3 regions of the Streptomyces sp. SAI-170 genome follow, and region 1 is predicted to be linked to each of the others. Evidence: predicted binding sites of a transcription regulator. Region 1 holds the regulator's gene; each other region holds the start of a gene.

Region 1 (9,701 bases):
CGACCGAGCTGCGCGGCACGGGCGGGGTGCTGGCCTCCCGCGACAACTACGCCGAGACGCTGATCGACGAGATCCGCCTCGCGCGGAAGGTGCTGGGCGACGACCCGCGCGAGGTCCGTACCGTCTTCGTCGGCGGCGGCACGCCGACCCTGCTGGCCGCCGATGATCTCGTACGGATGCTGGGGGCCGTCCGCGACGAGTTCGGCCTGGCGCCCGACGCCGAGGTGACCACGGAGGCGAACCCGGAGTCGGTCGACCCGGCGTACCTGAGCACCCTGCGCGAGGGCGGCTTCAACCGCATCTCCTTCGGCATGCAGAGCGCCAGGCAGCACGTCCTGAAGATCCTGGACCGCACCCATACGCCGGGACGCCCCGAGGCATGCGTGGCGGAGGCGCGCGCGGCCGGCTTCGAGCACGTCAACCTCGACCTGATCTACGGCACCCCGGGCGAGTCGGACGACGACTGGCGGGCCTCGCTGGAGGCGGCGCTCGGCGCCGGCCCCGACCACATCAGCGCGTACGCCCTGATCGTCGAGGAGGGCACCCAGCTCGCGCGCCGCATCCGCCGGGGCGAGGTCCCGATGACCGACGACGACGTCCACGCGGACCGGTACCTCATCGCCGAGGAAATGCTCGGGCAGGCGGGCTTCGACTGGTACGAGGTCTCCAACTGGGCCACCTCGGACGCGGGCCGCTGCCTGCACAACGAGCTGTACTGGCGCGGCGCCGACTGGTGGGGCGCGGGGCCGGGCGCCCACTCGCACGTGGGCGGGGTGCGCTGGTGGAACGTCAAGCATCCGGGGGCGTACGCGGCGGCACTGGCGGAGGGGCGCTCGCCGGGGGCGGGGCGTGAGCTGCTGTCCGAGGAGGACCGGCGGGTGGAGCGGATTCTGCTGGAGCTGCGGCTGCGGGAGGGGGTGCCGCTGTCGCTGCTGCGGGAGGAGGGGCTTGCGGCTTCGCGGCGGGCGCTTTCGGAGGGGCTGCTCCAGGAGGGGCCGTACGAGGAGGGGCGTGCGGTGTTGACGCTGCGGGGGCGGTTGCTGGCGGATGCGGTGGTGCGGGATCTGGTGGACTGATCACTCCGGCGAGTGAATACCTCCGGAACGCCGGTTCGGTCCCTAACCTGGTTCGTAGGCTGCCGCCGTAATTGACGGTGGCGGATACCGGAGGGCTGCGGAGATGACCGCTGTGGACGACCGACCGATGACCACCGGCATGGTGAAGATCTTCGACGAACTCGAACCTCCTGAGGGCGTCAAGATGGAGCTCCTCCGGGGGGTGATCGTGATGATGGCCGGCCCAGATCTGGTGCACAACCTGATCGTGCTGCACGCCCAGCGGCAGATCCCTATGGACCGCTGGTATCCCATCCAGACGCAGGACGTCGACATCGTCGGCGAGGAGAGCGTGCTCGTCCCGGATTTGGTTGTCGCGGCGCCGGATGTACTGCCCACGTCAGGGCATCTTTTGCCATCAGTGCTGGTTACGGCGGTGGTCGAGGTCGTCTCCAAGTCCAGCGTCCATCAGGACTACGTCGTCAAGCGCTCGATCTACGCCGCCGGCAAGATCCCCGCCTACCTCATCCTCGACCCGATCATGGCGCACTGCGTCCTGCTGACGAAGCCCGCAGGCGACGGTGATGACGCCGACTACCGCAGCCAGGAGATCATCAAGTTCGGCGACCCAGTCCCGCTGGAGATTCTGGGAGTCGAACTGGACACCAGCGAATTCGGAACGTTCCCCAACGTCAGGCCGCACCGCTACCCGTGACGAAGTCGATCAGCTCCTCCACCCGCCCCAGCAGCGCCGGTTCCAGGTCCTTGTAGGACCCCACCCGCTTCAGGATCGCCTGCCACACCGCGCCCGTGTTGTCCGACGGCCAGCCCAGCGCCCGGCACACGCCCGTCTTCCAGTCCTGCCCGTGAGGCACCCGCGGCCACGCCTCGATCCCCAGCGACGACGGCTTCACCGCCTCCCAGATGTCGATGTACGGGTGGCCCACCACCAGGGCGTGCTCACTCGTCACCGACTGGGCGATGCGCCACTCCTTCGAGCCCGGGACCAGGTGGTCCACCAGGACGCCCAGTCGCGCGTCCGGGCCGGGGGCGAAGTCGTCGACGATCCTCGGCAGGTCGTCCACGCCCTCCAGGTACTCCACCACCACGCCCTCGACGCGCAGGTCGTCGCCCCAGACCTTCTCGACCAGCTCGGCGTCGTGCCGGCCCTCGACGTAGATGCGGCCGGCGCGGGCCACGCGGGCCCGGGCGCCGGGCACCGCGACCGAGCCGGATGCCGTACGGGTGGGACGTACAGGAGAACCAGCCGCAGGCCGCACCAGCGTCACCACCCGGCCCTCCAGCAGGAAGCCCCGCGGTTCCAGGGGGAAGACGCGGTGCTTGCCGAAGCGGTCCTCCAGGGTGACCGTGCCCGCCTCGCAGCGGATCACCGCGCCGCAGAAGCCGGTGCCGGGCTCCTCGACGACCAGACCGGGCTCGGCCGGGACCTCAGGGACGGGCTGCGGCTTCTTCCAGGGAGGGGTCAGGTCGGCGGAGTACTGGCGCATTCGGATGACGATAGGAACAAGCCCCCGCGCCTTCAGGGCGACACGCCGAAACGGGACGCCAGCTCGTCCCGCTGACGTCGTACGAAGCCGGCGTCGACCACCGCTCCGTGACCGGGTACGTACAGCGCGTCCTCGCCGCCGAGGGCCAGCAGGCGGTCCAGGGCGTCGGGCCAGCGGGACGGCACCGCGTCGGAGCCCGCCTGGGGTTCGCCGGACTCCTCGACCAGGTCGCCGCAGAACACCACCTCGGGGGAGCCGGGGACCAGGACGGCGAGGTCATGGGCGGTGTGGCCGGGGCCGACGTTGGCCAGCAGGACCTGGCGGCCGCCGCCGAGGTCCAGCGTCCACTCGCCGGAGACATGATGGCCGGGCGCGATCAACGCCTCCGCCGCCTCCGTGGCCGCCTCCTCGTCCAGGCCGTTGCCGATCGCGTCCGCGCGCAGCTCCTCGCGGGCGTGCCGGGACGTCAGCGCCGCGGCCACGCCGACCGCGCCGTACACCTCGGCGTCCGACAGCGCCGCAGCCCCGAAGACATGATCGAAATGGGGGTGGGTCAGCGCGAGATGGGTCACACGGCCGCCGGACAGCCACTCGGCGCGGGCCCGCAGCTCCGACCCCTCCCGAAGGCTCGAACCCGCATCGATCAGCAGCGCGTTGCCCTCCCCGACGACCAGCCCGGCCGTGCAGTCCCAGCCCGGCAGGCGGCACCGGCCGACCCCGGCCGCCAGCCGCTCCCACCCCAGCTCTTCCCAAGTCACCGTCATACGGCGACGCTAGCGGTGGCACCGTCACCTGGCGCGGCGGTGCGGTACCTGCCTTGCCGGAAGCCCGCCCGACCGCCGTACACTGGGCCGGTAAGGCTGGCACTCGAATGCTCAGAGTGCCAGGGGAAGCGCCGAGGTGACGACTTCTGGAGGTGTGCGCATGCTCAGTGAACGAAGGCTCCAGGTGCTGCGTGCCATCGTCCAGGACTATGTCGGCACCGAGGAGCCGGTCGGTTCCAAGGCGCTCACCGAGCGGCACAGCCTGGGCGTGTCCCCGGCGACCGTGCGCAACGACATGGCGGCCCTGGAGGACGAGGGCTACATCGCGCAGCCGCACACCAGCGCCGGGCGCATCCCGACCGACAAGGGCTACCGGCTCTTCGTCGACAAGCTCGCCGAGGTCAAGCCGCTCACCGCGCCGGAGCGGCGCGCCATCCAGAACTTCCTCGACGGCGCCGTCGACCTCGACGACGTCGTGGCCCGCACGGTGCGGCTGCTCGCGCAGCTCACCCGGCAGGTGGCCGTCGTGCAGTACCCGTCGCTGACCCGGTCCACGGTCCGGCACGTGGAGCTGCTGTCGATGGCCCCGGCCCGGGTGATGCTGGTGCTGATCACCGACACCGGCCGGGTCGAGCAGCGGATGGTCGACTGCCCGGCGCCGTTCGGCGAGGCCTCGCTCGCGGATCTGCGGGCGCGGCTGAACAGCCGGGTCGCGGGCCGTCGCTTCACGGACGTGCCGCAGCTGGTGCAGGATCTGCCGGAGGCCTTCGAGCCGGAGGACCGCGGCACGGTCCACACGGTGCTCTCCACCCTCCTGGAGACACTCGTCGAACAGACGGAGGAGCGGTTGATGATCGGCGGCACCGCCAATCTGACCCGCTTCGGACATGACTTCCCCCTCACCATCCGCCCCGTCCTGGAGGCCCTGGAGGAGCAGGTCGTGCTCCTCAAACTCCTGGGCGAGGCGGGTGATTCGGGCATGACCGTGCGCATCGGTCACGAGAACGCCTACGAGGGACTCAACTCCACGTCGGTGGTGTCGGTCGGCTACGGTTCGGGCGGCGAGGCAGTCGCCAAGCTCGGCGTGGTCGGACCGACCCGCATGGATTACCCGGGAACGATGGGAGCGGTACGCGCAGTGGCACGGTACGTCGGACAGATCCTGGCGGAGTCGTAAGTGGCCACGGACTACTACGCCGTTCTCGGCGTGCGCCGCGACGCGTCGCAGGAAGAGATCAAGAAGGCCTTCCGTCGGCTCGCTCGCGAGCTGCACCCGGACGTCAACCCCGATCCGAAGACCCAAGAGCGGTTCAAGGAGATCAACGCCGCCTACGAGGTGCTGTCGGACCCGCAGAAGAAGCAGGTCTACGACCTCGGCGGCGACCCGCTCTCGCAGTCCGGCGGCGCCGGCGCGGGCGGCTTCGGGGCGGGCGGCTTCGGCAACTTCTCCGACATCATGGACGCCTTCTTCGGTACGGCGTCCCAGCGCGGGCCGAGGTCGCGTACGCGGCGCGGCCAGGACGCGATGATCCGGATCGAGGTCGAGCTGGACGAGGCGGCCTTCGGCACGACCAAGGACATCCAGGTCGACACGGCCATCGTCTGCAACACCTGCAACGGCGAGGGCGCCGCGCCCGGCACCTCGGCGCAGACGTGTGACATGTGCCGCGGCCGCGGTGAGGTCTCGCAGGTCACCCGGTCCTTCCTGGGCCAGGTCATGACCTCGCGGCCCTGCCCGCAGTGCCAGGGCTTCGGCACCGTCGTGCCGACCCCGTGCCCCGAGTGCGCGGGTGACGGCCGGGTCCGCTCCCGGCGCACCCTCACGGTCAAGATCCCGGCCGGTGTGGACAACGGCACGCGTATTCAGCTCGCGGGCGAGGGCGAGGTCGGCCCCGGCGGTGGTCCCGCCGGTGACCTCTACGTCGAGATCCACGAGCTGCCGCACCCGATGTTCCAGCGGCGCGGCGACGACCTGCACTGCACGGTGACCATCCCGATGACGGCGGCGGCCCTCGGCACCAAGGTGCCGCTGGAGACGCTCGACGGCATGGAGGAGGTCGACATCCGGCCCGGCACGCAGTCCGGCCAGTCGATCCCGCTGCACGGGCGCGGTGTCACCCACCTGCGGGGCGGCGGTCGAGGCGACCTGATCGTCCACGTCGAGGTCCAGACCCCGGGCAAGCTCGACCCGGAGCAGGAACGCCTGCTGCGCGAGCTGGCCAAGCTCCGCGGCGAGGAAAGGCCTACCGGGCAGTTCCAACCTGGGCAGCAGGGGCTTTTCTCGCGGCTGAAGGATGCCTTCAACGGGCGCTGACGCGAGCTGGGCCTCCTGCTGGAGGCCCGGGAAATGTTGGCTTATGCCAAGGGGAAGGGCCGATTCGGACTTGTTCGGAGGACGTGACAACATGCGGTCATGTCCTCCGCGCTGACCGGTCTCCTCCCCTGTCCGATCGTGCAGGCCCCCATGGCGGGCGGCGTCTCCGTGCCGAAGCTCGCCGCTGCCGTGTGCGAGGCCGGCGGGCTGGGGTTCCTGGCCGCCGGGTACAAGACGGCCGACGGCATGTACCAGGAGATCAAGCAGCTGCGGAGCCTGACCTCCCGCCCCTTCGGGGTGAACCTCTTCATGCCGCACCCCGAGTACGCGGACCCCGCGGCCGTCGGCGTCTACGCCCACCAGCTCGCCGGCGAGGCCGCCTGGTACGAGACCGAGCTGGGCGACCCCGACAGCGGCCGCGACGACGGCTACGACGCCAAGCTGGCCGTCCTGCTGGGCAACCCCGTGCCGGCGGTCTCCTTCCACTTCGGCGTGCCCACCCCCGAGGCGCTGCAGGCCCTGCGCCGCGCCGGGACGGTCACCCTGGTCACCGCGACCTGCGTCGACGAGGCGCGTGCGGCGGAGCAGGCCGGTGCCGACGCGGTGATCGTGCAGGGCGTCGAGGCCGGCGGACACCAGGGCACGCACCGGGACCTGTCCGAGACCGACGGGACCGGCATCGGGCTGCTCTCCCTCCTCGCGCAGATCCGCGAGGCCGTGTCCCTGCCGCTCGTCGCCGCGGGCGGCATCATGCGCGGCAGCCAGATCGCCGCCGTCCTCGCCGCGGGCGCGAGCGCCGCCCAGCTCGGCACCGCGTTCCTCGCCACCGACGAGTCCGGCGCGCACGCCCTGCACAAGCAGGCCCTGACCAACCCGCTGTTCGTGCGCACCGAGCTGACGCGGGCGTTCTCCGGCCGCCCGGCACGCGGCCTGGTGAACCGTTTCCTGCGCGAGCACGGCCCGTACGCGCCCGCCGCCTACCCCGACGTCCACCACCTCACCGCGCCGCTGCGCAAGGCGGCCGCGAAGGCGGGCGACGCCCAGGGCATGGCGCTGTGGGCGGGGCAGGGGCACCGGATGGCGCGCGCGATGCCCGCCGGGCAGCTGGTGGAGGTGCTGATGGGCGAACTGGCCGCCGCCCGCACAACGTTGTCGAACCTGCCGGCGCAAGGAGGTGCCCTCTGATGACGGCTCCGGTGTTCGTGGTCGAGCAAATCGATCGCGGCGGGCCCCAGTTCGTGCTCGACGGCCCCGAGGGACGGCACGCCGTCTCCGTGAAGCGGCTGCGGCCCGGCGAGGACGTCGTCCTCACCGACGGGCGCGGGCGCTGGGCGGAGGGCGTGGTCAGGGCCGCCGAGGGCAAGGACCGGCTGGTGGTGGACCTCGGCGCGGTCGAGGAGGAGCCCGAGCCGCAGCCCCGCATCACGGTCGTGCAGGCCCTGCCGAAGGGCGACCGCGGTGAACTCGCCGTGGAGACCATGACGGAGACCGGCGTCGACGCGATCGTCCCGTGGGCCGCGTCCCGCTGCATCACGCAGTGGAAGGGCGAGCGCGGTCTGAAGGCCCTCGCCAAGTGGCGGGCCACCGCACGGGAGGCGGGCAAGCAGTCCCGCCGGGTGCGCTTCCCGGAGGTCGCGGACGCCGCGAGCAGCAAACAGGTTGCCGCACTTCTCGCCAAAGCCGACTTCGCCGCCGTACTCCACGAGAGCGGTGAGGAGCCCCTCGCCACGGTCGAACTGCCCACCGAGGGCGAGATCGTGCTGGTCGTCGGCCCCGAAGGGGGCGTGTCCCCGGAGGAGTTGGCGCTGTTCGCGGAGGCGGGCGCGAAGCCGTACGTCCTCGGGCGTACCGTGCTGCGTACCTCGACCGCGGGGACCGCGGCGGTGGCCCTGCTGCTCGGGCGCACCGGCCGCTGGTCCTGAACGACGTCCTGAACCTCAGGGGGAGCACGCCATGGAACTCGCACAGGTCCGGCTGCTGGTCACCGACTTCGCCGCCTGCTACCGCTTCTACGCCGATGTCCTCGGCCTCAAGCCGCAGTCGGGCGCCGTCGACGGGCCGTACGAGAAGTTCAGCCCGGCCACCGGCTCGGCGGGCGTCGCGCTGCAGGACCGGGCCATGATGGCCGAGATGCTGGGCGAACTGGGCGACGCGGCGAGCGGGCACCGGTCGCTGGTGGTGCTGCGGGTGGACGACCTCGACGCGTACTGCGAGGAGATCACCGCGCGCGGCGCCGAGCTGCTGCACGGTCCGGCACCCATGTCCGACCGGCTGCGGGTGGCCCACGTCAAGGACCCGGAGGGCAATCTGGTGGAGCTTCAGGAGTGGCTGCTGCTGCGCGGCTGACCACCGCGGCGGGCAGCAGCTCCCAGCCGTCCAGGTCCCCGTCTCCGGGCAGCAGTCCGCGTCGTACGGCCTCGTCGACGAGGGCGCGCACGTTGCCCGGCTGGTTGAGGTTGAGCCCGTTGCCGTGCTCGTCGATCACGTATCCGCCGGGCTGGTAGCCGCCCGCCACGGCCCGGCCGGGCCCCTCACGGAAGACGATCCGCGTCCGGGTCCCGTCCCGGTGCAGCGTGAGCACCTCCTCGCACGGCCGCCCGGCACCGTGCCGGTGCCCCACCGACCACAGATAGGCGGTCGCCGAATCCACCACGAGCCTTCTCAGGGCGCGCTTCCTCCGCATCCGGCAAGGCTAGGCAAGGCGCGGGCCGTGCGTGGCCGTATGTGCTCTACCGCGACGGCCGGGACAGTGGGACGCTGCCCTCCATGGGGGCATTGCGACGGATTTGGGAAGCGGTGAAGCGGCCACGGGGCCGACGGACGGCGGCCGCGGTGGTGTTCGCGGTGGTCAGCGTGGGCGGCGCCGCCGCCTGCGACCCGGCGGGCGGGCTGAACTCGGCGACGGTGGCGTACACCACCGACCAGTTGGTGACGGCGGAGCTGGAGCGGCAGAAGGCGGACGTGCGCTGGCTGACGTGCACCGCGTCCGTCGACGACGGGGACAGCGCGTCCCCCTCCGCCACGGCCGACGACCTCGCCGCCGTCGACTGCCAGGGCGAGACCGACGACGGCAAGGACATCACCGTCACCGGCCGGGTCACCCGGGCCGTCAGCGGCGCGTGCGTACGCGGGGACCTCACCGCGAAGATCGACGGCAAGGAGTGGTTCCACGTCCAGGGCCTCGGCGACTGCGACGCCACCACCGCGCCGCCCGCGGGCGGACCCCGCCCCGCCGTCACGGTGACGGTGACGCAGACCGTGTGGTGCGACGACTTCCCAGAGTGCAGGCCGGTCGAGGGCAAGTGATCCAAACGCCCGACCCCGAACGGCCGCTCTGCATAGGCTTGATCGGGTGACGCAGCCCTCTTCCTCCGCCATACCGGCGTACCTCCGCTTCCCGCACGTGCACGGCGAGTCGGTCGCCTTCACCGCCGAGGACGACGTCTGGCTCGCCCCCCTCGACGGGGGCCGGGCCTGGCGGGTCAGCGCCGACAACGTGCCGGTGTCGCACCCGCGCATCTCGCCCGACGGCACCACCGTCGCCTGGACGTCCACCCGCGACGGCGCCCCCGAGGTGCACATCGCCCCGGTCGAGGGCGGACCCGGCAGGCGGCTGACGTACTGGGGCAGCGGCAAGACCCAGGTGCGCGGCTGGACCCCCGACGGCGAGGTCCTCGCGCTGAGCACCCACGGCCAGGCCACCCTGCGCCGCACCTGGGCGCGCGCGATCCCGCTCGACGGCGGCCCGGCCACCACGCTGCCCCACGGCCCCGTCGGCGACGTGGCGTTCGGCCCGGCGACCGTGCTGCTGTCCGCGCCGATGGGCCGCGAGGCGGCCTACTGGAAGCGCTACCGCGGCGGTACGGCGGGCAAGTTGTGGATCGACCCCGACGGCACCGGCGAGTTCGTACGGCTCCACGCCGACCTCGACGGCAACATCGAGCACCCCTGCTGGGCGGGCGAGCGCATCGCGTTCCTGTCCGACCACGAGGGCACCGGCGCGCTCTACTCCTCCCTCGCCGACGGCTCCGACCTGCGCCGCCACACCCCCCTCGACGGC
Region 2 (9,701 bases), 2.3 Mb from region 1:
GGAACACCGTCGCCGCGTTCGGGCCCTGCGGCTTGACCTTCTTGCGCAGCTCCTCCGGCTCGACGGCCGAGCCGCGCTTCTTGACGGTCAGGATGCCGACCTCGCGCTCGCGCAACAGCGCCTTGAGCTTCTTGACGTTGAAGGGGAGCTGGTCGGTGATCTCGTAGGCGGTGGCGTAGGGGGTGGGGCGCAGGGCGTCGGAGGTGACGTAGGCGATGGTCTCGTCGAGGAGGCCGCCGTCGAGGGCCTCGGCGACCTCGGCGACCAGGTGGGCACGGATGACCGCGCCGTCGGGCTCGTAGAGGTAGCGGCCGAGGGGGCGGACCGGCGGGTTGGGCAGGCCGGTGCCGCGCAGGGTGTGCGGGCCGGGCAGCAGGGTCGCGCGGACGGCGCCCGGCTCCGTCCCGAACCACAGCACGGCCTCCTTCACATCGCCGCCGTCCGAGATCCACTCGGCCTCGGCGTCGGCGGGGACGGCCTCGTGCGGGATGCCGGGGGCGATCTTCAGCGCCGCGTGCCGGGCCCGGCCGGCCGCGCCCACGGCCCAGGACAGCGGCGGCGAGTAGGCCTCCGGGTCGAAGATCCGGCCGCGCCCGCCGCGCCGGGCGGGGTCGACGAACACGGCGTCGTACGGGGTCGTGTCGATCTCCGTGACATCCGCCTCGCGCACCTCGATCAGGTCGGCCAGCCCCAGCGCGTCGGCGTTGGCGCGGGCCGCCTGCGCGGTCAGCGGGTCGCGGTCCACGGCGAGGACGCGGATGCCCGCGCGGGCCAGGGCGATCGCGTCCCCGCCGATCCCGCAGCACAGGTCGGCGACGGAGGTGACGCCGAGGCCCTTGAGCTTGTCCGCGCGGTACGCCGCCACGCTCGCCCGCGTCGACTGCTCGACCCCGTTGGGCGTGAAGAACATCCGCCCCGCGTCCTCGGGCCCGAACTTCGCCACGGCCCGCTGCCGCAGCCGCGCCTGGCCGAGCGCGGCCGAGACCAGCTCGGCCGGGTGCTCGCGGCGCAGCCGGGTGGCGACGGCCAGCTCCTGCGCGGGGTCGGTGCCGCGTACCTCGTCGAGGAGGGCGCGGCCTTCGGGGGTGAGGAGGGCGTCGAGGTCGTTCACCGGGTCATTGTCGGCCAGTCGGTGGATGGTGTGCCCGCGGTGGCGGTGTCGGGCGGGGTTCGGGGCGGGGGACTGCGAGGATCCGGCGCCATGAGACTAGTAGTACAAAATGACAAAAGTCGGGCGTGGCGGGCTGGGGGTTCGCTCGGCCGGGTCCGCGGTCTGCGGGCCAGGGCCGCGCTCGCCGTGCTGGCGGCTGCCGCGGTCGCCTCGGGCTGCGCGGAGGGGAGTGGGTCGGGGGGCTCCGGCGGGCCTGGGGGGCCTGGGGGGCCCGGGGGGTTTGGCGGTCTCGTTGGTTCCGGTGGTTTTGTTGGTTCCGGCGATTCGGGCGGCTCGGGTGGTTCGGGCGACTCGGGTGGTTCGGGCGACTCGGGAGGCTCGCGCGTCTCGCGAGGTGAGGCGGCTCCCGCCCCCGGGCAGCAGCCGATCCTCAAGGCGCCCCCGGCCCGCGCCCTGGAGTCCTACGCGACGCGGCTGCGCGCCGAGCACATGGCCCGCGTGGCCGCCGCGAAACGCTGGGGCCTGAAGAAGGTGCCGCTCAGTGCCCCGGCCCCGCCCGCGAAGAAGCCGGTGATCACCACGCGCGAGGGCTTCGAGGTCGACGGACACGAGGAGTTGGGCCTCCCGCCCGTCTTCACCACGATCCCCACCCGGCAGAAGGTCGTCTTCCTCACCATCGACGACGGCGCCGAGAAGGACCCGGCGTTCCTGCGCATGATGAGCGAGCTGAAGATCCCGTACACCGCCTTCCTCAGCGACTTCCTGGTGAAGCAGGACTACGGGTACTTCAAGCGGATGCAGGACGGCGGCGTGGCCCTGAACAACCACACCCTGCACCACCCCTACCTGCCGGGCCTGTCCTACGCCGGCCAGAAGCGCGAGATCTGCGGCATGCAGGACGTGATCGAGAAGCGCTACGGCAAGCGCCCCGTCCTCTTCCGGCCGCCCTTCGGCAACTACAACGAGGCCACGCTGCGTGCCGCCAAAGCCTGCGGCGTGAAGTACGCCCCGCTGTGGAACGAGGAGGTCTTCGTCGACCGCTGGGAGTACCGCGAGTGGGACCGGAGCCTCCACCCCGGCGACATCGTCCTCAGCCACTTCCGGGGGCGGGAGGAGTGGAAGGGCACCATGCCCGACATGATCCGCCGGTTCCTGAAGAAGGTGACGGACGAGGGCTACGCGGTGGCCCGGCTGGAGGACTACCTGTGACGGTGCGGCGGCTGATCGCGGGCACGCTCACCGTGGCCGCCCTGCTGACGGGCTGCGCCCGGTCCGTCGACCCCGTCGAACGACCGGACCACAACGCGGCCCAGCTGCCCCAGACACCGGGCGTCCAGGCGCAGGGGGACGCCCGAGCGCCGGGGAGGGGCGGCGCGGGGGCGGACGGGGGTGGCACCCCGGGTGGAGGGGCGGGTGTGGGGAGAGGGGCGGGTGGGCGTTCCGGCGAAGGTGGGACATCCGACGCCGGTGAGCCTCGCCCGCGGGTCCCTGGTGGCACGCCTCGCGCTGACGCCGGTGGGCCTCGCGCGCGGGTGCCCGGTGGCGCGTCTCGCGCTGACGCCGGTGCGCCTCACGCGACCGGGCCGGACACCGACGCCGCCGCGCCCCACGCTGCCGGGTCTCGTTCCGCCGTGCCCCACGCCGCCGGGCCTCGCTCCGAAGCGCCTCACCGCGGCGGCCCTCACGCCGGGGCCTCCCGCGAGGCTGCACCTCCCACCGGAGCACCCCGCAGCGGGGCCCCGCGCTCCGACGCGCGGCAAAGTGCCGGGCGGCCCGCTGCCACCGGGTCGCGGCCCGCGTACCGGCGATGGGGGCTCACCGCGCCGCTGCCCCGCGCGCCGCACCCGGTCGACCGGCCGGACGCGGCGGGCTCCAGGCGCAAGGGCGGCGCGCTGCCGGTCGTCGCGCGGGTGCGGACCCGGGACCGGGTGGTGTTCCTGACGTACGACGACGGTGCCGAGCGGGACCCCCGGTTCGTCGACCTCGTACGAGAACTGCGGCTGCCGGTCAGCCTGTTCCTCACCGACAGCGTCGTAGGACCGGGCTACGCCCACTTCGCGCGGCTGCGCGCGGTCGGCGCGAGCGTGCAGAACCACACGCTCGACCACACCTACCTGCACGGCCTGCCGTACGCCGGTCAGCGCGCCGCGATCTGCGGGCAGCAGGAGAAGCTGCACGCCCGCTTCGGCGTCCGCCCGCGCCTCTTCCGCCCGCCCTACGGCGCGTACGACGCCACCACGCTGAGGGCGGCCGCCGACTGCGGCATCACGGCGGTCGTCCGCTGGGGCGCCACGGTCACCGGCACCCGGGCCCCCGCGGGACTGGCCCCGGGCGCGATCGTCTCCCTGCCCGCCGACGACCCGACCGCCCCGCCGCTGCGCGACCGGACGGTCGCCGTGCTGCGGGAGATCCAGCGCAAGGGACTGACGGTGGGGAGGCTGGAGGACTACCTGTAGCCCCGCCCGCATCCGCCGCGCCGCACGGCAATTGGCACTCCGCTTGACCGAGTGCTAATCGCGGTCATAGTCTCGGCTCTGGCACTCCCCACTGGAGAGTGCCAACAACGCGACGGGCAGGTCCGGCACCCGCGACGACGGATCCACCTGGTCGCCACCTCAGACAGTTAACCCCGTGAGATCTCCGAAGGGGGAGGTCGGATCGTGACGACCGCCAGCTCCAAGGTTGCCATCAAGCCGCTCGAGGACCGCATCGTGGTCCAGCCGCTCGACGCCGAGCAGACCACGGCCTCTGGCCTGGTCATTCCGGACACTGCCAAGGAGAAGCCCCAGGAGGGCGTCGTCCTGGCCGTGGGCCCGGGCCGCTTCGAGGACGGCAACCGTCTTCCGCTCGACGTCTCCGTCGGCGACGTCGTCCTCTACAGCAAGTACGGCGGCACCGAGGTGAAGTACAACGGCGAGGAGTACCTCGTCCTCTCGGCTCGCGACGTGCTCGCGATCATCGAGAAGTAAGTCACCTCGCTTCTTCCGAAGCACCTTTGAAGCACCTTTGCTTCCACTGCGCCCCTGGCCCCCGCGATCGATGAGAAGCCGGGCGCCCGGGGCGCAGTTTCTTTACCGCAGACTTTTCCGAGAGGGCTCCCGCTGCCATGGCGAAGATCCTGAAGTTCGACGAGGACGCCCGTCGCGCCCTCGAGCGCGGCGTCAACAAGCTTGCCGACACGGTCAAGGTGACGATCGGCCCCAAGGGCCGCAACGTCGTCATCGACAAGAAGTTCGGCGCCCCCACCATCACCAACGACGGTGTGACCATCGCCCGTGAGGTCGAGGTCGAGGACCCGTACGAGAACCTCGGCGCCCAGCTGGTGAAGGAGGTGGCGACCAAGACCAACGACATCGCGGGTGACGGTACGACCACCGCCACCGTGCTGGCCCAGGCGCTCGTCCGCGAGGGCCTGAAGAACGTCGCCGCCGGTGCCTCCCCGGCCGCCCTGAAGAAGGGCATCGACGCGGCCGTCGCCGCCGTCTCCGAGGACCTCCTCGCGACCGCCCGTCCGATCGACGAGAAGTCCGACATCGCCGCCGTGGCCGCGCTGTCCGCCCAGGACCAGCAGGTCGGCGAGCTCATCGCCGAGGCGATGGACAAGGTCGGCAAGGACGGTGTCATCACCGTCGAGGAGTCCAACACCTTCGGTCTGGAGCTGGACTTCACCGAGGGCATGGCCTTCGACAAGGGCTACCTGTCGCCGTACTTCGTGACGGACCAGGAGCGCATGGAGGCCGTCCTGGAGGACCCCTACATCCTCATCAACCAGGGCAAGGTCTCCTCCATCCAGGACCTGCTGCCGCTGCTGGAGAAGGTCATCCAGGCCGGTGCCTCCAAGCCGCTGCTGATCATCGCCGAGGACGTCGAGGGCGAGGCCCTGTCCACCCTCGTCGTGAACAAGATCCGCGGCACCTTCAACGCGGTCGCGGTCAAGGCCCCCGGCTTCGGTGACCGCCGCAAGGCGATGCTGCAGGACATGGCCGTCCTCACCGGCGCCACGGTCATCTCCGAGGAGGTCGGCCTCAAGCTCGACCAGGTCGGCCTCGAGGTGCTGGGCTCCGCCCGCCGCGTGACCGTCACCAAGGACGACACCACGATCGTCGACGGTGCCGGCAACTCCGCCGACGTCCAGGGCCGCGTCGCCCAGATCAAGGCCGAGATCGAGAACACCGACTCCGACTGGGACCGCGAGAAGCTCCAGGAGCGCCTCGCGAAGCTGGCCGGCGGCGTGTGCGTGATCAAGGTCGGCGCCGCCACCGAGGTGGAGCTGAAGGAGAAGAAGCACCGTCTGGAGGACGCCATCTCCGCGACCCGCGCCGCGGTCGAGGAGGGCATCGTCTCCGGTGGTGGCTCCGCTCTGGTCCACGCCGTCAAGGTCCTCGAGGGCAACCTCGGCAAGACCGGCGACGAGGCCACCGGTGTCGCCGTGGTCCGCAAGGCCGCCGTCGAGCCGCTGCGCTGGATCGCCGAGAACGCCGGCCTCGAGGGCTACGTCATCACCTCCAAGGTCGCCGAGCTCGACAAGGGCCAGGGCTTCAACGCCGCCACCGGCGAGTACGGCGACCTGGTCAAGCAGGGCGTCATCGACCCGGTGAAGGTCACCCGCTCCGCCCTGGAGAACGCCGCCTCCATCGCCTCCCTCCTCCTGACGACCGAGACCCTGGTCGTCGAGAAGAAGGAAGAGGAGGAGCCGGCCGCCGGTGGTCACAGCCACGGCCACGCTCACTGACGCACCGCGTCACCGCGTCACCGCGCAAGGCCCGGCGTCCCTTCGGGGGTGCCGGGCCTTCCGGCTGCTCGGGCGCCCTACAGCTCCAGCTGGTCCAGCACACCGAGCTGCGTCATCAGCCCCAGCCGGTCGTACTCCCACCAGGCCTCGACGATCTTCCCGTCGCCGCCGCACCGGAAGACGGTCGTGCCGCTCATGCTGCACTCCCTGCCGGTCGCCGCGATCCCCAGGAAGTCACCCTTGTGGGTGCCCTTCCAGAACCACCGCGCGCACACCCGGTCGCCCTCGGCGATCAGGTCCTCCACCGTGAACGCGAAGTCGAACGCCCCGCGCCACATGTCCATCTCGCGCCGGATGTTGTCCCGCCCGAGGGTGTCCTGCTCATTGGCCGGGTCGTGGTCGTGGTAGTGCTCCGCGATCAGGTCGTCGAGCGGCGGGAGCTCGCCCCGCGTCCCCAGCGTCTCCAGCAGCCGCCGCACATTCGTCGCATAGAGCTGCTCGTCCCGTACGACGTCCAGGTCGGTGAACACCGGCATCTCGTCGCAGAGCGCGACCATCTCGCGGAAGATCTTGTCGGTCTCCGGAAGGTTCGAGTTCCGCATCGCCTCCTCGTACGACGGGAACTCCACGATCTCGATGTAGTGCGACCCGTCCGACCGGTCCTTGCCGATCAGATTGTGCGTCGCGGTCCGCTTTCCCCTGGTCTGCTCGACCCAGGAGTCCATGAGCCGGTTCATCTCCTCGAACCGGCTGGTCTTGCAGTCGATGAGCTGTACGAACGTCATGGCGCCGCCTCCGACCCCCCGTGGGGTCCGTCCGGACAGCTCCATTCTCCATCGCACCGACCCGGTCGTCCTACTGTGGCCCGTACTTCCGCCCCGTCCGGGACGTGACCCCGCCCAGCAGCCCCCGCGGGACCACCTTCACCACTCCCATCAGCGCCTTGTACCGCGGGTCCGGGATCGACAGCGACTTGCCCCGGCGCAGGTCGGCCAGCGCCGACGCGACCAGCTTGTCGGCGTCGAGCCACATCCAGCCGGGGATGTTGTCGGTGCCCATCCCCGCCCGCTGGTGGAACTCCGTGCGCACGAACCCCGGGCACAGCGCCATCAACCGCACCCCGCTGCCCGCCAGATCACGCGCCGCACCCTGCGTGAACTGCACGACCCACGCCTTGGACGCGCCGTAGGTGCCGCGCGGCACGAACGCCGCGACCGAGGCCACGTTCACCACGCCGCCGCGCCCCCGCTCCCGCATCGCCTCCGTCGCCGCCGACGTCAGCCGGAGCACCGCCTCGCAGTGCACCTTGAGCATCCGCAGCTCGTCGTCGAGGGACACATCGAGAAAGCGGCCCTTGTTGCCGAAGCCGGCGTTGTTGACCAGCAGGTCGACGGCCCGCTTCCGGTCGGACAGCCGGGCCGCGACGGCGTCGATGCCGGTGTCCGTCGCCAGGTCGGCGACCAGCACCTCCGCCTCGATGCCGTGCCGGTCGTGCAGTTCGGTCGCCTGCTCGGCGAGCCGCTTCGCGTCCCGCGCCACCAGGACGAGGTCGTGCCCGTCCGCCGCCAGCCGCCGTGCGAAGGCGGCACCGATGCCCGCGGTCGATCCCGTAATCAGAGCCGTTGTCATGGCGCAAGGTTATGGCCCGGACCGGAGCGATCCGCTCCCCGCACGCCGCCCCGACGGCTTCCGTGCACACCGCCCGTACGGCTTCCCTGCACACCGCCTGCCCGGCCTGCGTCCGGCGCGGTCATGGTCCTGGCCATGGGCCTGCCCCTGGCTCTGATCACGGTCCTGGGCATGGCCCTGGTCGTGACCCTGTCAGTGGCGGTGCGCGTGCCTCGGCCCGGCGGGTATGTGGCCGCCGCCCGTCGCCGCTCCGCCCTTCTCCACCACCACGAACTGGCCCATCATGCCCTCGTCTTCGTGGTACAGCAGGTGGCAGTGGTACATGTACGGCGTCCCGGGATCGGCCGGCCCGGTGAAGCGCAGAGCCAGCTTCATGACCGTCCCGTGCGGGACGAACACGGTGTCCTTCGGGCCGCGCAGCGCTGGCGGGGGCGCCTCGCCGTCCACCTCCAGGACCCGGAACTGCACGTCGTGCACATGGAAGTTGTGCGGCATGCCGTTGCTGTTGCGGACCGTCCACACCTCCGTCGTCCCACGCGTGACCGTCTCGTCGACGCGGCCCATGTCCATCGACCGTCCGTTGATCCCGGACCGCTTCAGGTCGAAGTAGCGTCCCCGCACCGCGTCCGACCCGTCCGGTGTCTCCAAGACACCCAGGCTTTGCGGAAGTCCGGCGGAGGGCCGCAGGTGTCGCGCCGCCCGCAGTTCCAGCACGTCGAAGGAGTCGTCGCCGCCGGAGAACCGCCGCTGCCAGGCGCCCCCGTAGTTGTCCTGCGGGAAGCTGCGCAGCATCACGCGCTCGCCCGCCCGCATCCGCACCACGATCTCGGCCCGCTCGCCCGGTGACAGCTGCACCCGCTCCAGCGGGACCGGCCGCTCCAGCAGTCCGCCGTCGGTGGCGAGCAGCGAGAAGGCGCGGTCGTCGGGGAAGCCGAAGGAGTAGGTGCGGGCCGTGGAGGCGTTGAGCAGCCGCAGCCGTATCAGCTCGTCGCCGACCTGCCGGTACGGCCGCAGTGTGCCGTTGACCATCGTCCGGTCGCCGAGGAACCCCACGCTCTGCATCAGCCCGCGGTCGCCGTCGAGCCTCGCCCCGTCGAAGCGCACGTCCTGCACGATGACGGGCAGGTCGTCGACGCCGTACCGCTTCGGCAGGGGAAGCCGGGCCGTGCGGTCGTCGTCGAGCAGGAACAGGCCCGCGAGGCCTCGGCGCACATGCTGTTCGGTCGCGCCGTGCGGGTGCGGGTGGTACCAGAGCGTGGCGGCCGGCTGGTCGACCGTCCACTGCGGGCTCCACCTGCCGCCGGCCGGGATCGGCTGATGCGGGCCGCCGTCCATCCGCGCGGGCAGGTGCATGCCGTGCCAGTGCACGCCGGAGGCCTCGTCGAGGGTGTTGTGTATCCGCACCCGCACCTTCTCACCGCGCTCGGCGCGCAGGGTGGGGCCGAGGTAGGAGCCGTTGAACCCCCACGTCGGGGTCTTCCGCCCGGGCTCGAACTCGGTCTCGCCCGCCTGCATCCGCAGGTCGAAGACGCGGGTGCCGTCCTCGGCGACCCTCGACGGCGCCAGGGGCGGTATCGCCAGCTCGCGGTCGAAGCGGGCGTCGCCGACCGTGCTGACGTCGGCGTCGGTCCACAGCCAGGTGAACAGGGCGCCCACAGCCAGCGCGAGCACGGTGAGGGTCGCGCCGAGTACGACGAGGATGCGCTTGAAACGGGCCATGCGTCGAGCGTCCTCGATCACCGCCCGCCGGACATCGGGGAGCAACCCCGGCCCGCCCCCGAGCCGACCCGGGCCGGGCTCCCGGGGTTGTCCCCTAGGAGCCGTGCGGCGCCCGCGAAGAAAGGTGACTGCGCGTCAGCCGCCCTGGGCGGCCGTGTATTTCCGCGCGGCCGCGAGCAGCTCCGGGTGCAGGGCCGCCCCGGCCGGAAGGAGCCGCGGCAGCAGGTCGCGCCGGGTCGTCTCGGCCCGGAACGCCAGGGCGACCGTCACGTCGTGGTCCGGCCGGTGCACGATCTCGACCGGGTCACCGGTCCGTATCTCGCCCGGCTCGATCACCCGCAGATACGCCCCCGGCGCCCCGCGCTCGGTGAACCGCTTCACCCACCGCTCCTCACCCAGGTGGGCCTGGAAGGTGCGGCACGGGATCCGCCCGCAGGTGACCTCCAGCACCACCTCGGGCCCGATCCGCCAGCGCTCGCCGATCAGCGCGCCGGAGACGTCCAGGCCGAG
Region 3 (9,701 bases), 1.0 Mb from region 1:
CTTGACCAGGTCGACGTCGGGGTCGGTGAGCAGGGGGCCGACGATGCCGGAGACGAAGTCCGAGGAGAACTCCTTCAGGTCGGCGTCGATGAAGCACACGATGTCCCCGCTGGTGACGAGGAGCGAGCGCCAGAGCACTTCGCCCTTGCCGGGGACGGACGGGATGCGGGGGAGGATGTCGTCCCGGTGGACGACCTTGGCGCCCGCCGCCGCGGCGACCTCCGCGGTGCGGTCGGTGGAGGCCGAGTCGACCACGACTATCTCGTCGACGAGGGGGACCTGGTTCATCAGGTCGTGGCGGATGATCGCGACGATGTCGCCGACCGTCTCCTCCTCGTTGAGCGCGGGCAGCACGACGGAGACCGTCTGGCCGGTCGCGCGCTTCGCGGCCAGGATCTGGTGGAGCGGGCGGTCGGTGACGGACCAGGAGCGAGTGGTCAGCCAGCGCTCGACTTCTTCCAGCACAGCCTGCGGCTCCTCTGCGTTCTCTCGGCGAGGGGGTCGGAAGTGATCCATCTCGCGGTTCGGACGGCTATCTCAACTGTCCTGGCCTTCGGTTACAGTCTTGAACAACGCTGATGACCATCGCATGTCGGGGGTCCTCCGCGTGGACAACTCCATACCGCTCATCCAGAGGGGCAGAGGGATACGGCCCGATGAAGCCCCGGCAACCCTCCAGTCGGTTCTCCTGACATTCGTGCAGCGAGGCTCCCGGCTAGGGAAGGTGCCAAATCCGTCTCACGGCGAGATGCGTCGTGAGGAAGATGAGGAGAAAGGGCCTCGCCTCACATGGCTGCGCAGACTGTTGCAACCTCCACCGATTCCACCGTCGACCTCGGGCCGGCCGCCGCGCTGAGCTGTCGCGAGTGCGGGCACCAGGTGCCCCTCGGACCCCTCTTCGCCTGCGAGGAGTGCTTCGGGCCGCTGGAGATCGCGTACGACTTCTCCTCCTACGACGCCGAAGAGCTGCGCAAGCGGATCGAGGCCGGCCCCGCGAACATCTGGCGGTACGCGCCGCTGCTGCCGGTGCCCGCCGACGTGGCCGAGAAGCCCAACCTGAACCCCGGCTGGACCAAGCTCGTGCAGGCCGACAACCTGGCGCGCGAGCTGGGCGTGACCGGCGGGCTGTTCATCAAGGACGACTCCGGCAACCCGACGCACTCGTTCAAGGACCGGGTCGTGGCGCAGGCCCTCGAGGCCGCTCGTGCCTTCGGGTTCACCACCCTCTCGTGCTCCTCCACCGGCAACCTGGCCGGCGCGGTGGGCGCCGCCGCCGCTCGTGCCGGCTTCCGGTCGTGCGTGTTCATCCCGCACGACCTGGAGCAGGGCAAGGTCGTCATGGCCGCGGTCTACGGCGGCGAACTCGTCGGCATCGAGGGCAACTACGACGACGTCAACCGCTTCTGCTCCGAGCTCATCGGCGACCCGGCGGGCGAGGGCTGGGGCTTCGTCAACGTCAACCTGCGCCCGTACTACGCGGAAGGGTCCAAGACCCTCGCGTACGAGATCTGCGAGCAGCTCGGCTGGCGGCTGCCCGACCAGATCGTGGTGCCCATCGCCTCGGGTTCGCAGCTGACGAAGATCGACAAGGGGCTCCAGGAGCTGATCAAGCTCGGGCTCGTCGAGGACAAGCCGTACAAGATCTTCGGTGCGCAGGCCGAGGGCTGCTCGCCGGTGTCCACCGCCTTCAAGGCCGGGCACGACGTGGTGCGCCCGCAGAAGCCGGACACCATCGCCAAGTCGCTGGCCATCGGCAACCCGGCCGACGGGCCGTACGTCCTGGACATCGCGCGCCGTACCGGCGGTTCGGTGGAGGACGTGACCGACGAGCAGATCGTCGACGCGATCAAGCTGCTCGCCCGGACCGAGGGCATCTTCGCCGAGACGGCCGGCGGTGTGACCGTCGGTGTGACGAAGAAGCTGATCGACAGCGGTGTTCTCGACCCCTCGCTGACCACCGTCGTCCTCAACACGGGTGACGGTCTGAAGACCCTCGACGCGGTGGCCGGTACCGGTCTGACCGCCACCATCCGCCCCAACCTGGACTCCTTCCGAGAGGCTGGCCTCGCATGAGCGTGACCGTCCGCATCCCCACCATCCTGCGCACCTACACCGGCGGTCAGGCCGAGGTTCCCGCCCAGGGCGCGAACCTCGCCGAGGTCATCGCCGACCTGGAGAAGAACCACACGGGCATCGCCGCCCGGGTGCTCGACGACCAGGGCAAGCTGCGCCGGTTCGTGAACGTGTACGTCAACGACGACGACGTGCGCTTCGAGCAGGGGCTGGAGACCGCGACCCCGGACGGGGCCGGCGTCTCCATCATTCCGGCGGTCGCCGGCGGCTGAGACCCGCCCGCCCATTACCTTCGGTAAGGGTGGTCACCGAGAGTTCATCGAATTGCCCCCTCCGTGAGAGAAGCGGAGGGGGCAATTCTGCATGGTTGAGCACGGTAGAGTTGGGGAAGCCCGCCGCCTCCGTATGCCGGGTGCATATGAAGTCCGCTCGAGGATCCGTCGAGAACCGACGAGAAGCAGCCAAAGTGCCCGGCGGTTTTGCGCCTTTCGCTCCTTATGTGCGGCCCGACTTGCCCTGAAACAGGGTGAATTCTTGGCAAACTCCCGAACGCCTGCGTCCTGAATTCTCGTCCGATTGACCTGTTGCAGACGGCAGTTGGACAGATACATTCAGCCGCGGTCGACGCGTTCCGGCGCACGCCCCCGGCCAATGGGGGGTGAGGTCTGACCCGGGTCCGCGAAGTGTGGATCTGTGCAAGGGCCAGTAATAGGGGAGTTAGGCATGGCTCAGGGCACCGTCAAGTGGTTCAACGCGGAGAAGGGGTACGGCTTCATCGCGGTCGACGGTGGTGCGGACGTCTTCGTCCACTACAGCGCGATTCAGATGGACGGGTACCGCACCCTGGAAGAAGGCCAGCGAGTCGATTTCGAGATCTCGCAGGGCCAGAAGGGGCCGCAGGCGGACATGGTCCGGCTGGCGACCAGCTGAAGCACGCGTCGACTCACTGCGCGACGTTCTTCTTCGAAGGGCCCGCACCTCCCGGGGTGCGGGCCCTTCGTCCTGCCCGCGGCCGCTCGTGCCGCCGGTGTCCCGCCCGCCGCTGTTCGCGTCCGGCTGAGCGCCCCGCCCGATCCCCGAGAGCCGCTTGCACTCGCAGGGGGCGAGTGCTAATCATTGCGTTAGCACTCTGAAGGTGAGAGTGACAACGAAGGACCGGGTCGGTGAGGCCGCAGGCCAAGTGGGGCAAGGAACCACGGGGCAGGCAGGCCGTCCGTCGCGGGCGCGGGCGCGGTCCGAAGGAATCACCCCCAGTCCTGGAGGGACCACTTCACATGGCCAAGATCATCGCGTTCGACGAGGAGGCGCGGCGCGGCCTCGAGCGCGGCATGAACCAGCTCGCGGACGCCGTCAAGGTGACGCTCGGCCCCAAGGGTCGCAACGTCGTCCTCGAGAAGAAGTGGGGCGCCCCCACGATCACCAACGATGGTGTCTCCATCGCCAAGGAGATCGAGCTCGAGGACCCGTACGAGAAGATCGGCGCCGAGCTGGTCAAGGAAGTCGCCAAGAAGACGGACGACGTCGCCGGCGACGGTACGACCACCGCCACCGTTCTCGCCCAGGCGCTGGTGCGCGAGGGTCTGCGCAACGTGGCCGCCGGTGCCAACCCGATGGCTCTCAAGCGCGGTATCGAGAAGGCCGTCGAGGCCGTCTCCGGTGCGCTGCTCGACCAGGCCAAGGAGGTCGAGACCAAGGAGCAGATCGCCTCCACCGCCTCCATCTCCGCCGCCGACACGCAGATCGGCGAGCTCATCGCCGAGGCGATGGACAAGGTCGGCAAGGAAGGCGTCATCACCGTCGAGGAGTCGCAGACCTTCGGTCTGGAGCTCGAGCTCACCGAGGGCATGCGCTTCGACAAGGGCTACATCTCCGCCTACTTCGCGACCGACATGGAGCGTATGGAGGCGGTGCTCGAGGACCCGTACATCCTCATCGCCAACTCCAAGATCTCCTCGGTCAAGGACCTGCTCCCGCTCCTGGAGAAGGTCATGCAGTCGGGCAAGCCGCTGCTGATCATCGCCGAGGACGTCGAGGGCGAGGCCCTGTCGACCCTGGTCGTCAACAAGATCCGCGGCACCTTCAAGTCCGTCGCCGTCAAGGCCCCGGGCTTCGGTGACCGCCGCAAGGCCATGCTCGGCGACATCGCCATCCTCACGGGCGGCGAGGTCATCTCCGAGGAGGTCGGCCTCAAGCTGGAGAACGCGACCCTGGACCTCCTGGGCCGCGCCCGCAAGGTCGTCATCACCAAGGACGAGACCACCATCGTCGACGGCGCCGGCTCCTCGGAGCAGGTGGGCGGCCGCGTGAACCAGATCCGCGCCGAGATCGAGAACAGCGACTCCGACTACGACCGCGAGAAGCTCCAGGAGCGCCTGGCGAAGCTCGCGGGCGGCGTGGCCGTCATCAAGGCCGGTGCCGCCACCGAGGTGGAGCTCAAGGAGCGCAAGCACCGCATCGAGGACGCCGTCCGCAACGCGAAGGCGGCCGTCGAGGAGGGCATCGTCGCCGGTGGTGGCGTGGCCCTGCTCCAGGCCTCCCAGGTCTTCGAGAAGCTGGAGCTCGAGGGTGACGAGGCGACCGGCGCCAACGCCGTGAAGCTCGCGCTGGAGGCCCCGCTGAAGCAGATCGCCGCCAACGGTGGTCTCGAGGGTGGCGTCATCGTCGAGAAGGTGCGCAACCTTCCCGTCGGCCACGGCCTCAACGCCGCGACCGGTGAGTACGTCGACATGATCGCCGAGGGCATCATCGACCCGGCGAAGGTGACCCGCTCTGCCCTGCAGAACGCCGCCTCCATCGCCGCGCTGTTCCTGACCACCGAGGCCGTCATCGCCGACAAGCCGGAGAAGGCCGCCGCGCCGGCCGGCGGCGGCATGCCGGGCGGTGACATGGACTTCTGATCCTTCCGAGGATCAGCGGCAGTCCTGCGCAAGAGGGCGGCACTCCCTGTCTCTGACAGGGGGTGCCGCCCTTCGGCGTGTCCGGGGTCATAGGCAGGTACTTAAGAACCTGCAAGAATGCGCACTCACATACCGACCGGTTTCACCGGTGCACGACCTGAGGAGCCTCTACGTGAGCGTCACCGAGTCCCCCGCCTCCCGCGCCGCCGCGGTGCTGTCCCGGCCGATCACGCTGAACGGCCTCACCGTCCCCAACCGGATCGTGATGGCCCCGATGACCCGCATGTTCTCCCCGGGCGGCATACCGGGTGAGGACGTGCGCTCCTACTACGCCCGCCGCGCCGCGGCCGGCGTCGGCCTGATCGTCACCGAGGGCACCTACGTCGGCCACGAGTCGGCCGGCAACAGCCGCCGCGTCCCGCGCTTCCACGGCGAGGAGCAGCTGGCGGGCTGGGCGAAGGTCGCCGAGGACGTGCACGCGGCCGGCGGCACGATCGTCCCGCAGCTGTGGCACATCGGCATGGTCCGCAACCAGGGCGACGGCCCGTTCCCCGACGCCCCCGCCATGGGCCCCTCCGGCCTGGTCACCGCGGGCGCCGAGCCCACCGGCAAGGCCATGACCCAGCAGGACCTGGACGACGTCATCGCCGCCTTCGCGCGGGCCGCCGCCGACGCCGAGCGCATCGGCTTCGACGGGGTGGAGATCCACGGCGCCCACGGTTACCTCGTCGACCAGTTCCTGTGGGCCGGCACCAACCGCCGTACCGACGCCTACGGCGGTGACGCTGTGGCCCGCACCAAGTTCGCCGCCGAGATCGTCGCCGCGGTGCGGGAGGCCGTCTCCCCCGAGTTCCCCGTCATCTTCCGCTACTCGCAGTGGAAGCAGCAGGACTACACCGCCCGCCTCGCCGAGACGCCCGAGGAGCTGGAGGCCGTCCTCACCCCGCTCGCGGCGGCCGGCGTCGACGTCTTCCACGCCTCCACCCGGCGCTACTGGCTCCCCGAGTTCGACGGCTCCGACCTGAACCTGGCCGGCTGGACGAAGAAGCTCACCGGCAAGCAGGTCATCTCCGTCGGCTCGGTCGGCCTCGACGGCGACTTCATGGGTGCCTTCGTGGGCGAGGGCGCGCCGCTCGGCAGCATCGACAACCTCCTGGACCGGATGGAGTCCGACGAGTTCGACATGGTCGCCGTCGGCCGCGCGCTGCTCCAGGACCCGGAGTGGGCGGCCAAGGTGCTCGCCGACCGGACGGCCGAGCTCAAGCCGTACGACGCCGCCGCGCTGAAGACCCTCAGCTGACCGTCACAGGCTGCCGTTCAGCGGCTCGATGTCGACGCGGACCGGGGTGCCCCAGACGCGGAGCACCTCGTAGTCGGTGAACTCGTGGACGAGCCGGTACGCCATCGCGGCCCGGGGGCCGCGCCGCTGGGCCGCGAGGTAGAGCTCCGCCTCGCGGCGGTCCCGCCGGGGCGTGCCGCACAGCTGCCACTCCTGGCCGTTCCACAGCTCCGGCAGCCATCGCTGCTGGGGCTGTGGCCGGTCGCCGCGCACCCCATACCTGGACGGCGCGTTCTCCGCGGGCCGGGACGCGGCCGGACCGTTGATCTCGGCGCGCCGGGCCGCCCTGCGCCGCGTCTCGCACAGCAGGCACAGGTCGGGCGCCGCGCTGTCGACCGGCCCGTTCGGGTGCTCGGCACAGCGCGTGGCGGGTGCCGCCGTGCCGATGCCCTCCTCCAGCAGGTCCAGGGCCCGCCGCAGATCCCCCTTCACCTCGTGCAGCCTGGCGTCGGGCGTGTCGGCGGTCAGCGCCTCCCCGTGCTCCCCGAGGAGACGCAGGGCACGGCCGAGAGCGGTGAGCTGGGCGTGGTTCATGTTGTCCCAGGATAGGACGTGCCGCCGATGAGTTTCCGGTGGCTTCCCGGTCTGAGTCCTGGAGACGACTTCAGGAGGAACCACATGAGTCAGTTGCTGCGTGTCCAGAATTTCTGCGTCTCGGCGGACGGCTTCGCGACCGGGGAGGGGCAGAGCCTGGAGAGGCCGTTCGGGCATGCCGACCCGTCGCCGATGTTCTCGTGGGCCGGGGCCACCGCGAGCTGGCCCAACCGGACCGACCCCGGGGGGAGCCGGGGCCTCGACGACTACTTCACGCGTGACTTCGCCCGGAACATCGGGGCCGAGATCATGGGGCGCAACAAGTTCGGGCCCCAGCGGGGTCCGTGGCAGGACCACGAGTGGAAGGGGTGGTGGGGCGACGAGCCTCCGTTCCGTACGCCGGTGTTCGTGATGACGCACTATCCACGGCCCTCGTTCACCCTGTCCGACACCACCTTCCACTTCGTCGAAGGTGATCCGCTCACCGTGCTGCGGCTGGCCCGGGAGGCCGCGCAGGGCAAGGACGTGCGGCTCGGCGGCGGGGCCACCACCGTGCGGGAGTTCCTGGAGGCCGACCTCGTCGACACGCTGCACGTGGCCGTCTCCCCGGGCGTGAAACTCGGCGCGGGCGTACGGCTCTGGGAGTCTCCCGACGAGCTCCTCGACCGCTTCCACCTGGAGGTCGTGCCCAGCCCCAGCGGGGTCACGCACCATCTGTTCTGGCGGAAGTGAGCGCGGTACGCAGGTGGCCGCCCGACTCCTCCAGGAGGCGGGCGGCCGTCGGGCCGTCCACACCCGCGAGGATGGTGAGGATCGCGTCCTTCACCTCACCGTCCGTCGCCGCCAGCGCGGCTTCGATCTCGTCGGCCGTGGCCCCGGTGGCCAGCGCGACGATACGGCGGGAGCGGGCGCGCAGCTTCTCGTTCGAGGCCCGTACGTCGACCATGAGGTTCCCGTACGTCTTTCCCAGCCGGATCATCGTGATCGTCGAGATCATGTTGAGGACGAGCTTCTGGGCCGTGCCCGCCTTCAGCCGCGTCGAGCCGGTGATCAGCTCGGGGCCCGTCACGACCTCGATGCCGTGCTCGGCGGCGGCCGCCAGCGGACTGCCCGTGTTGCAGGACAGGCCCACGGTGAGGGCGCCCAGCGACCGGGCGTGCTCCACCGCCGCCACGGCGTACGGGGTGCGGCCCGAGGCCGAGATGCCGATCACCGTGTCGTCGGGGGAGACCTTGAGGGCGTCCAAGTCCGCCCGCGCCAGCTCCTTCGAGTCCTCCGCGCCCTCGACGGAAGTCACCATCGCCTGGGGGCCGCCCGCGATCAGGCCGATGACCTGGGCGGGGTCGGTGTTGAAGGTCGGCGGGCACTCGGAGGCGTCCAGGACGCCGAGTCTGCCGGCGGTGCCGGCGCCGGCGTAGATCAGGCGGCCTCCGGTTGCCATGCGGTGGCTCACGGCGTCGATGGCGGCCGCGATTTTCGGCAGGTGTTCGGCCACCGTGGCCGGGACCGTCGCGTCCCCTGTGTTCATGAGGCGCGCGATCTCAAGGGTGGGCAGGCGGTCGATCTCTGCCAGTTCCGGGCGGAAGGCTTCTGTGGTGAGGGTGTCCAGGTGGAGGTCTTCGGGGGTCATGGGGGCGGCTCTCTCCGGGTTCCTAAGACCGTAGGGCTTGATCGTTGTGCGTGCGTGCGGGTTGTGTGTGGCTGGTCGCGCCCCGCGGCGGAGCCGCAGAATCGACACAGCCCCGCGCCCCCAAGAAAGGCGCGTCCCGCTCAGCGGCGATGGCGATGTGCCAGTGCCTCGTACGACGCTGCCAGGGCGGGGGCCGCCGTTTCGTAGGTGCGTTGCATGACTCCTACGAACAGGCAGTCCACGACCAGGAGTTGGCTGGTCCGTGACGACATCGCGGCCGGTCTCAGCTCTGTCTCGCGGGCCGTGGACGTCGTCAGGACGTGGTCGGCGTACTGGGTGACCGGGGAGTCGGGGCGGCCGGTGATGGCGACGGTCGTGGCGCCGTGCTCGAAGGCGACGCGGAGGGGTTCTATGACGTCCCCGGTGGAGCCGGAGTGGGTGATCGCGATCGCCACGTCACCCGCCCTCAACTGCACCGCGTTGGTCACCGCGAGGTGGGGGTCGCTGTGGGCGTGGGCTATGAGGCCTATGCGCAGGAGCTTCTGGGTGAGGTCCTGGGCGACCAGGCCGGAGGCGCCTATGCCGTAGACGTCGATGCGGCGGGCGGAGGCGGCCGCGGTGACGGCGGCGCCGAGCTGCACGGTGTCCAGGGCGGCGGCGGTGTCGGCGAGGGTCTGCTGTTCGTCGTAGGCCAGCTTCGCCACCACGTCCGCGATGGGGTCGTCGACGGCGATGTCGGTGGTGATGGAGGGCGCGCGCCCCGACTGCTGCTGGGCCGCGAGGCCGGCGAGGGCGAGGCGCAGGTCGCGGTAGCCGGGGTAGCCGAGGAGGCGGGCGGTGCGCACGACGGTCGCCTCGCTGGTGCCGGTCAGTCCGGCGAGGCCGGTGACCGTGAGGGCCGCGCAGCCGGCCGGGTCGCTCGCGACGGCCTCGGCGACACGCTGCATGGAGCGGGTCATCGAGGGGGCGAGGGTGCGGACCTTGGCGGCGAGGGCGGCCGGGGCGGGCGGGGTGTCGCCGCCCGAAGAGGAGCCGCCGCCCGACGGGGAGAAAGTTTCCTTCACTACACGGGTCACCCGTGAAAGATATTTTCGGCTCGGTGTCGCGGTCAAGAGTGCGCACAATGGGAGCTATGGAAGCCCTCAGCCCCTTGGAACAGGCCCTGCACGCTGCCCGCGCACTGGTGCTCGCCGACCTCATGGCAGGACGGGTCGCCGAGGCGGACGTC

Evidence for each region. Region 1 encodes HrcA, which represses chaperone genes, less so after heat shock. Its sites were predicted from a motif close to TTNGCACTCNGNNNNNCNGAGTGCNAA; they were not measured.
Region 2: a site for HrcA is predicted at 3,599-3,625, ahead of groES (co-chaperone GroES). Genes of this name have one in related genera too.
Region 3: a site for HrcA is predicted at 3,195-3,221, ahead of groL (chaperonin GroEL). Genes of this name have one in related genera too.

What each region holds. Positions count from the first base shown of each region.
Region 1 covers NZ_JBMGQD010000001.1:5,658,375-5,668,075, forward strand. Annotated here, with positions in the region: gene hemW (radical SAM family heme chaperone HemW) at 1-1,076, shown strand, start outside; gene RKD23_RS25345 (Uma2 family endonuclease) at 1,180-1,770, shown strand; gene RKD23_RS25350 (DUF3097 domain-containing protein) at 1,748-2,563, opposite strand; gene RKD23_RS25355 (MBL fold metallo-hydrolase) at 2,596-3,327, opposite strand; gene hrcA (heat-inducible transcriptional repressor HrcA) at 3,488-4,504, shown strand; gene dnaJ (molecular chaperone DnaJ) at 4,505-5,641, shown strand; gene RKD23_RS25370 (nitronate monooxygenase) at 5,741-6,826, shown strand; gene RKD23_RS25375 (16S rRNA (uracil(1498)-N(3))-methyltransferase) at 6,826-7,563, shown strand; gene RKD23_RS25380 (VOC family protein) at 7,595-7,987, shown strand; gene RKD23_RS25385 (hypothetical protein) at 7,929-8,324, opposite strand; gene RKD23_RS25390 (hypothetical protein) at 8,408-8,947, shown strand; gene RKD23_RS25395 (S41 family peptidase) at 8,994-9,701, shown strand, end outside.
Region 2 covers NZ_JBMGQD010000001.1:3,405,269-3,414,969, reverse strand. Annotated here, with positions in the region: gene RKD23_RS15025 (THUMP-like domain-containing protein) at 1-1,111, opposite strand, end outside; gene RKD23_RS15020 (polysaccharide deacetylase family protein) at 1,298-2,320, shown strand; gene RKD23_RS15015 (polysaccharide deacetylase family protein) at 2,743-3,567, shown strand; gene groES (co-chaperone GroES) at 3,772-4,080, shown strand; gene groL (chaperonin GroEL) at 4,218-5,843, shown strand; gene RKD23_RS15000 (ester cyclase) at 5,921-6,628, opposite strand; gene RKD23_RS14995 (SDR family NAD(P)-dependent oxidoreductase) at 6,699-7,472, opposite strand; gene RKD23_RS14990 (multicopper oxidase family protein) at 7,665-9,191, opposite strand; gene RKD23_RS14985 (MOSC domain-containing protein) at 9,327-9,701, opposite strand, start outside.
Region 3 covers NZ_JBMGQD010000001.1:4,640,288-4,649,988, forward strand. Annotated here, with positions in the region: gene RKD23_RS20795 (glucosyl-3-phosphoglycerate synthase) at 1-465, opposite strand, end outside; SAM riboswitch class I at 624-771, shown strand; gene thrC (threonine synthase) at 790-2,073, shown strand; gene RKD23_RS20805 (MoaD/ThiS family protein) at 2,070-2,345, shown strand; gene RKD23_RS20810 (cold-shock protein) at 2,797-3,003, shown strand; gene groL (chaperonin GroEL) at 3,348-4,970, shown strand; gene RKD23_RS20820 (NADH:flavin oxidoreductase) at 5,143-6,270, shown strand; gene RKD23_RS20825 (hypothetical protein) at 6,274-6,843, opposite strand; gene RKD23_RS20830 (dihydrofolate reductase family protein) at 6,928-7,575, shown strand; gene murQ (N-acetylmuramic acid 6-phosphate etherase) at 7,547-8,473, opposite strand; gene RKD23_RS20840 (MurR/RpiR family transcriptional regulator) at 8,614-9,549, opposite strand; gene RKD23_RS20845 (hypothetical protein) at 9,606-9,701, shown strand, end outside.